Regions from separate parts of the Mesorhizobium sp. WSM4814 genome, predicted to be linked through region 2. Evidence: riboswitches for the same ligand, from Rfam matches in the RefSeq annotation. Region 2 holds a riboswitch; the other holds the start of a gene.
The links. Region 2 has a riboswitch for cobalamin ahead of AC0L2V_RS27145 (ABC transporter ATP-binding protein). Riboswitches for the same ligand answer to the same signal wherever they lie in the genome.
Positions count from the first base shown of each region.

Region 1: linked by a shared signal. The riboswitch ahead of AC0L2V_RS23355 (aromatic ring-hydroxylating oxygenase subunit alpha) and the one ahead of AC0L2V_RS27145 (ABC transporter ATP-binding protein) in region 2 are both predicted to bind cobalamin.

Region 1 is NZ_JBVVQT010000018.1:24,484-31,651, forward strand. It holds gene AC0L2V_RS23350 (FAD-binding oxidoreductase) at 1-999, opposite strand, end outside; gene AC0L2V_RS23355 (aromatic ring-hydroxylating oxygenase subunit alpha) at 1,023-2,270, opposite strand; cobalamin riboswitch at 2,384-2,586, opposite strand; gene AC0L2V_RS23360 (DUF680 domain-containing protein) at 3,095-3,301, shown strand; gene AC0L2V_RS23365 (DUF680 domain-containing protein) at 3,369-3,593, shown strand; gene AC0L2V_RS23370 (DUF680 domain-containing protein) at 3,668-3,904, shown strand; gene AC0L2V_RS23375 (ABC transporter ATP-binding protein) at 4,095-5,207, opposite strand; gene bglA (beta-galactosidase BglA) at 5,233-6,897, opposite strand; gene AC0L2V_RS23385 (carbohydrate ABC transporter permease) at 6,902-7,168, opposite strand, start outside.
Region 2 is NZ_JBVVQT010000024.1:79,696-86,863, reverse strand. It holds gene AC0L2V_RS27155 (bifunctional helix-turn-helix transcriptional regulator/GNAT family N-acetyltransferase) at 1-743, shown strand, start outside; gene AC0L2V_RS27150 (AraC family transcriptional regulator) at 917-1,750, opposite strand; cobalamin riboswitch at 2,016-2,215, shown strand; gene AC0L2V_RS27145 (ABC transporter ATP-binding protein) at 2,303-3,115, shown strand; gene AC0L2V_RS27140 (ABC transporter substrate-binding protein) at 3,112-4,059, shown strand; gene AC0L2V_RS27135 (FecCD family ABC transporter permease) at 4,089-5,105, shown strand; gene AC0L2V_RS27130 (MarR family winged helix-turn-helix transcriptional regulator) at 5,186-5,683, shown strand; gene AC0L2V_RS27125 (HlyD family secretion protein) at 5,680-6,858, shown strand; gene AC0L2V_RS27120 (DHA2 family efflux MFS transporter permease subunit) at 6,872-7,168, shown strand, end outside.

The DNA.
Region 1 (7,168 bases), on a different contig from region 2:
CTTTTTCACCTTGCAGGTTCCGCACAGGCCGAACTCGCAGGCTGCGGGAATTCGTACGCCCGAAGCGCGCGCCGTCTGCAGCACGGTCTGGCCGGCAACGCATTCGGCATCGATATCCGAAAGCGAAAAGCGGATCGGTGTTGCGGCCTCGGCAGGTACCTCGACCCCACTCTCTGCCGGTCCACCTTCCGCCGGCGAACCGAACGGGGCCGGTATTTCCTCCACCGCCGGGGCCGCAAAGCTCTCCTGATGGTAGTTGGCCATGTCGAAGCCGGCCGCCTCCAGCATCTGCCGCACGGCGCGCATGAACGGGTCGGGGCCGCAGCAGAAAATTTCGCGCTCGCGAAAATCGGGGGCCAGCAGCGGCAGCCGTATCGCGTCGATCCGGCCCATATGGCCGAACCAGCCCTCACGGCTGGACCGCTCCTCGATCATGAAGCCGAGCGTCAGGCCCGGCATGCGGCTGCCGAGCAGCTCGAGCTCCTTGCGGAAGATGATCTCCTCGGGCTTTCGCGCGCAGTTGACGAAGCCGACATCTGTCCATGGCGCGCAGTCGTTCAGCCAGCGCAGCATCGACATCATCGGCGTCACGCCTGAGCCGGCCGAAATGAACAGATACTTGGCCGCTGGATGGCTGTGCAGCGAAAAGTCGCCCGCCGGCCCATAGGCCTTCACGTGAACGCCGGGCTTCAGATTGTCGAACATCCAGCGGGTGCCGAGGCTGCCGGCCTGCGCTTTCACCGTCACCGCGATCGAGAACGGCCTCGACGGCGAGGACGACAGCGTATAGGTCCGCATCATCGGGCCCTCGGTGGTCGGCAGTTCCAGCGTCACGAACTGCCCCGGTCTGTAGCGGAACCAGGTCTGGTTGTCAGAGCGGAAGGTGAAGGTCTTCACGTCAGGCGCCTCGTCGCTGACGCCGATGACTTCCAGCACCTGGAGCCGGTCGTTCCAGGGCGCCATCTCGTCGAGATGGCGGTAGAGGCCAAGGTCCGTCATCGCATTCATCCCCTTGACCTCGTTCAGGCGACGCTGCGCAGCGCCGGCCGCCCGGCCTCGGCAAGGCGCGGCCCGATGAAGGAGGCGTACCATTCGACGAACTGGATGACGCCGCCCTCATGCAGTTCCGAATAGGGGCCGGGCTCATAGGCCGGCGACAGGATGCCGAAGGCGTTTTCCTCGACAATGCGACGGTCCTGGTCGTTGGTCTCGGTCCAGACATGGGTGAGTTCGGCGAGGTCGTAATCGACGCCTTCGACCGCGTCCTTGTGGACAAGCCATTTGGTGGTGACGGCCGTTTCCGTGGCACTGATCGGCAGCACGCGGAAGGTGACGGCATGATCGCCGAGGATATGGTTCCAACTCGTCGGATAGTGATAGAGCAGCAGCGAGCCGATACGGTCGGTCGAAACGCTGTCGGAAAGGTTCTTCTTCACCGCGCGTCTTCCCGTCATCGTGTAGCTGACGGCGTCGTGCAGCAGCGGCGCGCGGGTGGCGCGATACTGCCCGGCCGGATCGATGCGGAACTTGCTCGGCAAGCCCGCCGCCTCGCATTTCGCCCAGTGCGCGAGCATCTCTGGATCGCTGTCGGCGCCCTGCACGCCGGTCACGGTCGGCGCTTCCGGGAATGTCTTGCAGAGTTCCGGATGGTTGCCGGCGCAATGGTAGCACTCGCGGTTGTTCTCCCAGACGAGCTTCCAGTTGCCCTTCTCGACGATGGTCGATTCGAAGGCGATTTTTGCCTCGCGCAGCCGGTGCGGCAGGAGGTAAGGCTCGATCATGGCGCGCATCGGCGCGAAATCGGCCGGCTCGTTGGCCAGGCAGATAAAGATGTAGCCGCCAACGCTTTCGCAAGCCACCGGCTTCAGGCTGAACTGGCTCTTGTCGAAGCCGTCTGCCATCTGGCGAGCAAACAACAGCCGGCCGTCCAGCTCGTAGGTCCACTGGTGATAGGGGCAGACCAGCTTCGCCGCAGTGCCCTTGTCGGCATTGCAGACACGGCTGCCGCGATGCCGGCAGGAATTGTGGAAGGCATTGATCTTGCCTTGCTGGTCGCGGACCAGCACGACCGGATAGTCGCCGATCTGGGCGGTGATATAGCTGCCAGCTTTCGGCAACTCGCAATCGTGGCCGATGAACAGCCAGTCGCGATACCAGATCAGCTCCATGTCGAGCTTGAAGAAATCTGGATCGGTGTAGAAGGGCTGCTCGAGCGAATAGCCTTGCCTGCGGCCGTGCAAGAGCCTCAGCATGTCGTTGCGCGCGTCCATGTCCTGTCCTCGTGTAAGGACTGAACTGGTGGTGATGGAGGGAGGACCGTTTGCACGCCGGCGACAGGGCCGGACGTGCATCATCCACCTCTTGACCGCCCACCGCGATCAGTCGAGTCTGAAAATCTCGGGCTGGTTTCCGGGCTCTGGAGTGTCCTTGCGGACTCGTCGCGACACCTTCCCAGGCTTGTGGCCCAGTGGTCTCCCGTTGCGACTTGAACTCCACCACCGTTGCGGGGGCAGCGCCGGGTTCTGACTGGCTTCCCAATTCTCCGCTTCGTCGTCACCAAGCGGCACCTGAGATGGCGTGATCTAATCATGCCGGCCGGCTGACTGCCGGCATGAAAGCGACATCGTATCCATGCGGCGCGACACCGCCGGCGAAACCTGCAGGTTTATATCTGCAGGGCTGAAGCCCCACTTTGTCGGCGGCCACTGTCGGCTGCCGTGACATAGAATCCGACCCGCGGCGGAGATCAGGAAGGTTAACAGTTTACAAAAGTGACTATTAGCCGCTTCTAAAATCGAACCGAACGGTTCGTTTCTGTTGACAATGCGTGCAACACGCTGTGAACGCAAATTCGCCAATCCGTCAAATCATGAATTGCTAATTTTGAATAAGATATTGAAAACAAACCATAAAAACCATAGTGCTAGATGCCTCTGGTACAATTTCAAGGTGTAGATTCTTGGTCCACACGGAACAACTTCGTGATTGGAATCCGCCGAATGGCCTTCCCACATCGGGGCTGTCCGAACGACGCGCGCATCCTCCCAAGACACGCCGCTAGACGGACTGAAGACCAAGATACTGGAGTACTAAAATGAAAAAGATCGCTCTTGCTGCCGTCGCCGCTCTGGCCATCACCGGCAGCGCCTTTGCCGGCAGCGACCATTATGGGTCCAACGCCGCCAACCAGCCGGCCGTCGCGGTCGACAGCTCGTATACGGCCTCTGTCCAGACGCCGGCTCACGCTGAAAAGCAGGCCGTTGGCCAGGGCGCCGACCGCAACCTTTTCGGCAACAATTAACAGCTGGTCCCAAACAGCAAAGTGGCGGTCCGCCGCTCGGGATCTGAGGAACTCAGGAGTATTTGAAATGAAGAAGCTCATTCTTGCCACCGCCGCCATTATGGCCATCTCCGGCAGTGCTTTTGCCGGCAGCGACAACTTTGGATCGAACGGCGCCAACCAGCCGGCCGCTGCGGTCGACAGCAACTCGTACACGGCTTCGATTCGGAATTCGGCGTCGGCGCAGAATCCGGTTCCGGCTGACGAGAAACCCGTCAACGGCAGCGACCGTAAGCTGTTCGGCAACAACTAACAGTTCGTTCCAACAGCGGCGGCGGCATTTGCCCGCCGGGCTGGCGGAACCAAGAAAATCCAGGAGTTTTGAAAATGAAGAAGATCGTTCTTACCGCCGCCGCGCTTTTGATTGCTGCGGGCGGCGCTTTTGCCGGTAGCGACAACTTTGGCAGAACCGACATCAACAAGCAGGCGACCATCAACGTCGACAACACGCAGACTTCTTCGGTACGCAATACCGGTTCGCCGGTCTACAAGCTGCTCAACTCGTCGGGCGACGTACAGAAGTCCGCCCCGCAGGGCAGCGACCGGAACCTGTTCGGCCGCTAGCGCATCGGCCCGAAAATCGGTTCCGATTTTCGGAAAGCACGATGCGCAGGGTTAAAGTGTCGGAGCGTACCTTTGTGCGTCCACTTGGACGCACGTCGCTCTAACAGCGACCGGAACGGACAAGAGTGGCGGCTTTGCCCGCCGCTCTCGTTTTTGGGTCACCAAACATCCATCAGTTCGGCTGCTGCTCTCAGGCTGCCTTTGCTTCCGCTTTGTGGAGCGTGAATGAATGTCCGTCGGCATCGAAAATATGCAGGTCGCCGGCATCGGCATTCAAGCGCAGCGCAGCGCCGCGCTTGACCCCGACATTGCCTGGCAGCTTGGTGACCAGCGGCAGGTCGGCGCGGCCGATGTCGACATAGACGAGTTGGACCTCGCCGAGTTGCTCGACATAATCCACCGTTCCCTCGAAAAGATAATCCGCACCGGTGGCGATCGTCAGATCTTCCGGCCGCACGCCGAAGCTCACCGAAGCGCCCTTCACCGACGCCGGCGTGGCGATCGGCACCGTCGCCTTGCGCCCGCCGACATGACTGACGATGGTCGGGTCGCCTGATTTGTCGATCGTCGCCGGCAGGATGTTCATGGCCGGCGAGCCGATGAACTGGGCGACGAACAGATTGCCGGGTCTCTTGTAGAGCTCCATCGGCGTGCCGACCTGCTCGATATGGCCCTCCTTGAGCACCACGATGCGGTCGGCCAGCGTCATCGCCTCGACCTGGTCGTGGGTGACGTAGATCATCGTTGTAGCAGGCATCGATTCCTTGAGCTTGGCGATCTCGATGCGGGTGGCGACGCGCAGCGCCGCGTCGAGGTTCGACAGCGGCTCGTCGAACAGGAAGACCTTGGGGTTGCGCACGATGGCGCGGCCGATGGCGACGCGCTGGCGCTGGCCGCCCGACATCGCCTTGGGCAGGCGGTCGAGATATTTGGTCAGCTGCAGGATTTCCGCCGCCTGGCGCACCCGCTTGTCGATCTCGGCCTTGCTCTCCTTGCCGATCTTCATCGAGAACGCCATGTTGTCGTAGACAGTCATGTGCGGATAGAGCGCATAGGACTGGAACACCATGGCGATGCCGCGCTTCGACGGCGGCACGTCGTTCACCACCTCGCCGTCGATCTTGAGCTCGCCGGAGGTGATTTCCTCAAGCCCGGCGATCGACCGCAGCAAGGTCGACTTGCCACAGCCCGAAGGGCCGACGAAGACGATGAACTCGCCCGACTTTATGTCGAGGTCGATGCCATGGAGAATGTTGAGATTGCCGTATGATTTCTTCACTTGCCTTAGCGTGACATCGGCCATGGGTTCCCTCCAGTGAATTGCAAATTCAGTCGACACGCCCGAACCAGGCGCCGTAGCCGTCGAGGCGGATAAAGCCGGCGTCAGTCTGTCCCGAAAACCCGTGCCCCGGCAAGGGCTGCAGCGAGCGTCCGCCGAGATTGACTTCGGCCGGTCGGCTGCCGAGATTGAAGGCGCAGACGATCTGCTCATTGCCCTCGCGGCGCGTGAAGGCGACCGTATTGCCCTGGCTTTCGATGAACTCGATCTCGCCCTTGGCCAGCGCCGGATACAGGCGGCGGAAAGCGAGAAAGCGCCGGTAGTGTTCGAGCAGCGAGTTGTCGTCGCCCTGCTGCACATCGACCGCCTGCGAAAGGTGCTTGGCAGGCACGGGCAGCCAGGGCTTTGCCGTGGAGAAGCCGCCATTGCCGTCGGCGCCATTCCAGACCATCGGCGTGCGGCAGCCGTCGCGGCCCTTGAATTCCGGCCAGAACCGGATGCCGTAGGGGTCCTGCAGATCCTCGAATTGCAATTCCGCTTCGCCAAGACCGAGTTCCTCGCCCTGGTAGATGCAGACCGAGCCGCGCAGCGACATCAGCAGCGCCGAGATCACCTTGAGATAAGCGGTCTGGTCGGCCTCGCCGGCCGCCCAGCGCGAGGCAGTGCGCATCACGTCGTGGTTGGAGAAGGCCCAACACGACCAGCCGTCGCTGGCGACCTCGCCAAAGGCTTCCAGCACCGAACGCACTTTTGCCGCGCTGATCTTTTCGGGCGCCAGGAAGTCGAATGAATAGCACATGTGCACGCGCTTGCTGCCGGCGGTATAGGCCGCCACCACCTCCAGTCCGCGCTGCGAATCGCCGACTTCGCCAACCGCCGCCGTCGCCGGATATTCGTCGAGCAGGGCGCGGAAGCGTTCGAGGAAGCCAAGGTTTTCGGGGCGGCTCTTGTCGTAGAGATGGTCCTGGTAGTTGTAGGGGTTGACGGAAGGAGCGGTCTGGTCGTTGCGCTGTTCGGGCGGCAGCGGCGGATTGTCCTCGAGGCCCTGGCTGTGGAAGTAGAAATTGATGGTGTCGAGGCGGAAACCGTCGACGCCGCGCTCCAGCCAGAAGCGGGTGACATCGAGCAGCGCGTCCTGGACTGCGCGGCTGTGGAAGTTGAGATCGGGCTGCTCGGCCAGGAAATTATGCAGGTAATATTGCTGGCGGCTGGTGTCCCACTGCCAGGCCGAACCGCCGAAGATCGACAGCCAGTTGTTGGGTGGCGTGCCGTCGGGCCTGGCGTCGGCCCAGACATACCAGTCGGCCTTCGGGTTGGTGCGGCTCGAGCGGCTTTCCTTGAACCATGGATGGATGTCGGCGGTATGCGACAGCACCTCGTCGATCATCACCTTGAGCCCGAGCCTGTGCGCCTCGGCGGTCAGGGCGTCGAAATCGGCCAACGTGCCGAACATCGGATCGACGTCGCAATAGTCGGACACGTCGTAGCCGAAATCCTTCATCGGCGACTTGAAGAACGGCGAGATCCAGATGGCATCGACGCCGAGCGCCGCGATATAGGGCAGCCTGCCGATGATGCCCCTGAGGTCGCCGATGCCGTCGCCGTTCGAGTCCTGAAAACTGCGCGGATAGATCTGGTAGATCACCGCACCTCGCCACCAGTCGCGGTCGACGGCGAGGTCGGGGCTCAACGTCGCTTTCACAGCGGATTGCATGATCTCAACCTCCCTTCACCGAGCCGGCGAGCAGCCCGCGGACGAAATAGCGCTGCAGCGAGAAGAACACGATCAGCGGCACGACAATGGTGATGAAGGCCGATGTCGTCAGGATCTCCCAGTCGCCGCCGCGCGAGCCAAGCAGCGCGTTGAGCTTGGCGGTCAGCACGATCTGGTCGCCCTCGGTGCCGAGGAAAACCATCGCGACCAGCAGATCGTTCCACACCCACAGGAACTGAAAGATGGCGAAGGAGGCCAGCACCGGGAACGA
Region 2 (7,168 bases):
GTCTCGACCCCGGCTATCTCAGCCGGTTGCTGAAAAAGTTCGAGGAGCGTGGCCTGGTCGAGCGCGCCGCTACGCAAGCCGATGCTCGGCGCTCGTCGATTGCGCTGACGCCGGCGGGAAGAGCGGCGTTCGCGCCGCTGAACCAGGGTTCGCACGATCAGGTCGCGGCCCTGCTCGACCGGCTTTCCGCACCGGAACAGGACAGGCTGGTCAAGGCGATGCAGACGGTGCAGCGCCTGCTGGGCGAGAGTGCAGAGCCCAGGGTCCCTTACATGCTGCGGTTTTTGCAGGTCGGCGACATCGGCTGGATCATCCATCGCCAAGGCCTGCTCTATGCGCAGGAATATGGCTGGGACGAAACTTATGAGGCGCTGGTCGCCGAAATCCTCGGCGCTTTCGTCAAATCCTACGATCCGAAATGGGAACGCAGCTGGATCGCCGAGCGGGAAGGGGAAGTCGTCGGCTCGGTCTTTCTCGTGCGCCAGTCGGACGCGGTGGCGCAGCTGCGCCTGCTCTATGTCGAGCCCTCGGCGCGCGGTCTCGGCATCGGCAGTCGGCTGGTCGAGGAATGCATCGGCTTTGCCCGTGCCAAGGGCTACAAGAAATTGACGCTGTGGACCAACGACGTGCTCACCTCAGCGCGCCGCATCTACGAGGCGGCCGGGTTCAAGCTGGCCAATCAGGAACGCCACCACGCCTTCGGCAAGGATCTGGTCGGCCAGAACTGGAACCTGGAGCTGTAGCATTTTTCCCTTCTCCCCTTGTGGGAGAAGGTGGATCGGCGCGCAGCGCCGAGACGGATGAGGGGTGTTGGCCGGAGTGCTGTTAGTGCCAAGCTGGAGCACCCCTCATCCGACCTCGCTTCGCGAGGCCACCTTCTCCCACAAGGGGAGAAGGCAAGACAAGGCGGCCATTCTCACCCTTTGACCGGTATCCAGATTTCCAGCCCGCCATTGCCGCTGCGCGGATCGAATTCGGGGCCGTAGCGCTCGAATTCGGGCGCGTCGGCAATCTTGTGCCCGGAGGCCGGCAGCCATTTGTTCCAGATCGTGTTGACCGTGCGGCGGATGGTCGAGATGTGGTCACGATGGGCGAACACGGCGTATTTCTGCGCCGGCACGCGTACGCGCGAAAACTCCTTCGGCAGGTCCGAAAAATCGGACACCTCGACGCCGGCGATATAGTCGAAATTGCCTGCATCGTCGCCGTTGACGCAGACGCCATAGGCGATGTCGCCGACCTCGCCTGGAATGTTGCCGATATAGGGGCCGAACCGCTGCCACTGCATCGGAATGCCGGCGCTGGTTTCGCAGCTGTAGCGCTCGCCGAGACCGGCGATGAGGAACGGCCGGCTGGTTTCGAAACGCGGCGGCTCGAGATTGGTGAGGAAGGACTGGTCCATCAGGATCGGCTCCACGAGATCGAGGTTTTTGAGCGAGCCTTGCGCGCGCACCAGTTCCGGCGTGGTGCCGAACTGGTCGCGGAAGGCACGGGTGAAAGCCTCATGCGAGGCATAGCCGGCGTCGAGCGCGACCGAGAGGATGTCCGGTGCGCCGGCGGCGAGCCTGCGCGCCGCCTCGGTCAGCCGGCGAGAACGCAGGTAGCCCATCACCGAATGTCCGGTCGCCGCACCGAAAGCCCGCGTCACGTGAAAGCGCGACACGCCGCTGCTGTTGGCGACATCGTCGAGCGAGATGGCCTCCGGCAGATGGCTTTCGACGAACCACAGCGCTTTCTCGGTCGGGTTCATATGGCTCCTTGCTGTGGGACTGCGCATCGGCCAGGTCATGGTTTCGCTTCTTGGTGGAGGCAGTTTGATCGAAATTGCGCACCGCGCAATGCGACGCTGGTCGGCAAGTCGAAGGCGTTGGGCGAAGGGCTTGACGGGAGCAGGCGTTGTCTTTTAAGTAGTAACGTTATTACATTACGAGATTCGGTATGCTCGTTCTGACAAGACCATTGCTCGCGGGGCACTCCGGAACCCGGAAATTTATTGCGCTGGGATTGGCGGAAAACTAGGGTGGCTGACTGATGGTCCCCAAGCCGAAAGGCGAGGGTGAAAAGGGAACACGGTGAGATCTTCGGATCGAGGCCGTGGCTGCCCCCGCAACTGTAGGCGGCGAGCAAAATCCGAAATGCCACTGGCCAAGGCTGGGAAGGCAGGATGGCGCAAGGACCCGCGAGCCAGGAGACCTGCCATCGCACGAGTTGACCGGACGGGGTGTGCCGGGAGGAGACGTGGACATCGGTCTTGTCGGCCGGTCCAGCTTCCTTCCGTCGCCATTGAGAAAGTGACGGTAAGTTGGACGCCTGCCAGCCTCTTCTTGAAGCGCGTGAACTGAGCGCCACGGCGAATGGCCAGCGCCTGGTCAGTGCGGTCAGCCTTTCGGTCGCGGCGGGAGACCGCCTCGCCATCATCGGTCCCAACGGCGCCGGCAAGACGACGCTGCTGCGCATGCTATGCGGCACGCTGCGTCCGAGCGCGGGAGATGTGAGATTTTCCGGACGCCGGCTGGAGACGTTTCCGGCCGCCGAGCGGGCGCTGCACATGGCGGTCGTCGGCCAGACCGATCAGCCCGATCCGCGGCTTGCCGTGATCGACTACGTCGGACTTGGGCGGGTCCCGCATGCCGGCTGGCGACGCAGGAGCGAGCAACGCGACATCGTCGTCGAAGCGCTTCGCAGAACTGGCCTGCTGCCGCTGCTCGGCCGCACGATCGGCTCGCTGTCGGGTGGTGAGCGGCAACGCGCCCAGCTGGCGCGCGCCATCGCCCAGGAGCCGAAAATCCTGTTCCTCGATGAACCGACCAATCATCTCGATCCGCGCGCCCGCAGCGAACTTCTCGAACTCGTATCGCAGCTTGGCATGACCGTCGTGGCGGTGCTGCATGATCTGTCGCTGGTCACGCCATTTGCCACCAGGGTCGCGGTGATGAACGAGGCCCGCCTGCAGGCACTCGCCGGTCCGCGCGAGGCGCTCACCAAGCAGTTGATCCGCGAGATTTTCGGGGTCGACGTGCTTCGGCTGCGCCATCCCACCGAAGACCGCGAACTCACGGTGTTCGAAGTCCCGAACCGTGCCTCTTCTGATCTAACCAAGGAGCAACATCCGTGAAACGCCTCGCACTGTCTTTTGCCTCTCTGCTGCTTGCCCAGGCCGCCTTCGCTTTCCCGGTAACAGTCGACAGTTGCGGCACGCCGCTGACGTTCGACGCCGCGCCGAAGCGCGCCGTCATCCAAGATATGAACATGGCCGAGATGGCCTTCGCGCTGGGGCTGCAACCGTCGATCGTCGGCCTGACCGGCATCACCGGATGGCACAAGGTCGGTCCGGAATTCAAGGCCGGGCAGGGCGCGATTCCGGAACTTGCGCCGAAATACCCGACGCTCGAAAACCTGGTCGCGGTCGAGCCCGATTTCTTCTTCGCCGGCTGGTATTACGGCATGAAGCCGGGCGGCGAGGTAACGCCAGATACGCTGGCGCCGCACGGCGTCAAGACGCTGGTGCTGACGGAAAGCTGCGTCCATCTCGACAACAACCGCCCCGCCGCCTCGATGGACCTGCTCTACGGCGACATCGAAAAGCTGGGCAAGATTTTCGGCAAGGAGGCCAAGGCGGAAAAACTTGTTTCAGGCTGGAAAGCGCAACTCGCCGATATCACGGCAAAGGTCGGCGACCGCGCGCGGACGCGGGTGTTTCTCTACGACTCCGGCGAAGACAAACCCTTCACATCAGGCAAGTTCGCGATCCCCAGCGCCATGATCGCCGCTGCCGGCGGCGACAACATCATGGCCGACATGCAGACGAGCTGGGGCAACACGGACTGGGAAACGGTCGCTTCCCGCAATCCGCAGTTCCTGATCCTGCTCGACTATCAGGGCGGCGGCGGTTACAGGAAACTGCTCGACTTCCTCAAAGTCCATCCGGCAATGAAGGAGACCGACGCGGTCCGGAATGAGCGCTTCGTCGCGCTGCGCTATGCCGAGCTGACGCCCGGACCCGCCAACATCGAGGCGATCGGCAAGATCGCCAGCGCGATGCACCCGGAAGCCTTCTGAGCTTGCGCCACAGGGCGTTCGAATTGGCCATGGCAGCAGGAGTGGCAGTAATCGCCGCTCTTGCTCTGCTGTCGATCGCCTATGGATCGACAGTCATAGCGTTGAGCGACGTGATTGCTGCGCTCGGACATACGGCCGGGCTGGACGGAGATCTCGTGCCCGGTTCGGTCGGCAATATCCCGGTCGCCAAGATCCCAATTGCCAAGATAATTGTCGATCTCAGGCTGCCGCGCACGATTATGGCGATCTGTGTCGGCGCCGGGCTGGGCGTCATCGGCGCGCTGCTGCAGACGGTAACCCGAAACGACCTCGCCGATCCGTTCCTGTTCGGGCTGTCCTCCGGTGCCGCGGCAGGCGCTGTTTCCGTCATCACCATTTTTGGCGACCGTTTCGGCATCTGGACGTTGCCGGTTGCCGCCTTCACCGGCGGCATATTGGCCGCCGGCATCGTGCTTTTGCTGGTTTCGCGGGTGAGGGGGCAGGGCCCCGAACGGCTGATACTGGCCGGGCTTGCCGTCTCGTTCATGTTCATCGCCCTGACCAACTATCTCGTCTTCGCCGGAGACCAGCGCGCCGCTCACTCGGTATTGTTCTGGACGATGGGCGGGCTCGGCCTGGCGCGATGGGACAATGTCGGGCTGGCTGCTCTTGGCGCGGGCACCATTCTTGCTTATGGCCTGTGGAACCATCGCAAGCTCGACGCCTTCCTGGCCGGCGAGAATGCTGCCGAAAGTCTTGGGGTGCCGGTTGTGCGGATGCGCAGGACGGCGTTTCTCGTCGCTGCCTTCTCGACGGCGATCCTGGTCTCGGTCGCAGGTGTCATCGGTTTCGTCGGGCTGATGATCCCGCATCTGTCCCGGCCCCTGGCCGGGCCGTTGCATCTGCGCCTGATTGCAAGCTGCGCCCTCTTCGGAGCGGTGCTGCTGCTGGCAAGTGACCTTCTGGCGCGCACGCTGCTGCCGCCGCAGGAACTGCCGATCGGCATCATCACCAGTTCGGTCGGCGCTTTCTTCGTGGTCACCATGCTCATTCGCAATCGTTCATGATGGGCTGCCATGCACACTTGCCGGCTTCTGGCACAATGCCGCGTCTTGAATAGTGAGCACGCTTATAATATATGCCGCTCATGGTTTCCGACGGCATCGACAGATTGGGTTTTTTGATCCACGACGTGCAGCGCCTGATGCGCAAGCGCTTCGAGGCGCGCGCCAGCGGGCTCGGCCTTTCCTCGGCGCAATGGCGGCTGATGGTCCGCGTCGCCAAGGAAGAAGGCATCACCCAGGCCCGGCTCGCCGAGCTTCTCGAGATCGAGCCGATCAGCGTGTCGCGCCTGGTCGACCGCATGGAGGAGGGCGGCTGGATCGAGCGCCGCGCCGATGCCGCCGACCGCCGCGTCCGCATGATCTTCCCGACCGCCAAGGCGAGCCAGGCCTACGCTGAGATCAAGAGCCTTGCTGGCGAAGTCTATGAAGAATCGCTGGCCGGCGTGTCGCCGCAAGATCGTCGCGTCCTGATCAAGGCACTGGAGACGATGACCAGGAACCTGGCGGACGGCGAGCCGGCGCCGGGCGAAAATGTCGAGAGTGGCGAAAAAGTCGAGAGTGCAGAAGGCGCAGCAGCATGAACGCGGTAGCCAAGGTAGATGAGAATGCGACCAAGCTGGAGTTGGAAGCTCCCGCGCAGCCGGCGGCAACTCCGGTTACGGCCGCTCCGCAGCTAGCGCCGGCGCCGGTGGCGCCGAAGAAGAAGCGCCGTGCCGGCCGCATGCTTTTGATGTCGGCGCTCCCGGTGGCGCTGATCGCCGGCGGCAGCTACGTCTGGGTGACCGGCGGCCGTTACCAGGAGACCGAGAACGCCAATCTGCAGCAGGCCAAGGTCACGATCGCCGCCGATACGGCCGGCCGCATCGTCCAAGTCGACATTTTCGACAACCAGTCCGTCAAGCAGGGCGACGTGCTGTTCGCCATCGATGCCGAGCCTTACCGGATCGCATTGGCCCAAGCTGACGCGGCGGTGGCCGGCGCGCGCCTCAATGTCGAGCAGCTGCGTGCGGCCTATAGCCAGGCGGAAGCGCAGGAGAAGTCGGACGCCAGCCAGGTCGACTATGCGCAGTCGCAATACGACCGGGCCGCCGACCTGGCCCGCAAGGGCATCAACGCCGAGTCGTCGCTGGACGAGGCCAGGAACGATCTCGACAAGGCCAAGCAGCAATTGGCCGTGGCCGAACAGGGCATCCTCAGCGCCAAGGCGGGCCTTGGCGGCAATCCCGATATCGAGACCGACAGGCATCCGACCGTGATGGCGGCGCTCGCCACGCGCGACAAGGCTGCCTACGATTTGGCGCAGACCACGGTGAGGGCGCCGGCCGACGGCATCATCAGCCAGGCTGCCTCGTTCAAGGTCGGCCAGTATGTCGGCTCGGGTACGCCGCTGTTTTCGCTGGTCGAGACCGGCGATACCTGGATCGATGCCAATTTCAAGGAAACCCAGCTCACCAATATGAAGCCCGGCCAGACGGCTGAAATCGTGGTCGACACCTACCCGGGCCTGACGTTCGAAGCCACCGTCAAGGCGATCGGCGCTGGCACGGGAGCCGAGTTCTCGCTGTTGCCCGCCCAGAACGCCACCGGCAACTGGGTCAAGGTCACCCAGCGCATTCCGGTGCGCCTGCAACTGGCCGATGCCGACGCCAGGATGGCGCTGCGCACCGGCATGAGCGCGACCGTCACGGTGGACACCGGCGTTTCCCGCGGGCTTCCGAGCATCTTCGGCCACGCCGCGGCGGGTGAAGCGCAATAGACGCCTCAACGTCATGAGCACGCCAGAAGCCTTTCGCGAAGTGCCGCATCGCGGCCTGATCACCATTGCGATCATGCTGGCGACAGTCATGCAGGTGCTCGACACCACTATCGCCAATGTCGCTCTGCCGTCGATGGTCGGCGACCTTGGCGCGTCGGCCGACACCATTAACTGGGTGCTGACCTCCTACATCGTTGCCGCCGCCATCATGACGCCGGTGACCGGCTGGCTGGCCGACCGCTTCGGGCGCAAGGAGCTGTTCCTGACGGCGGTGGTCGGCTTCGTCGTCTTCTCCATGCTATGCGGCGTG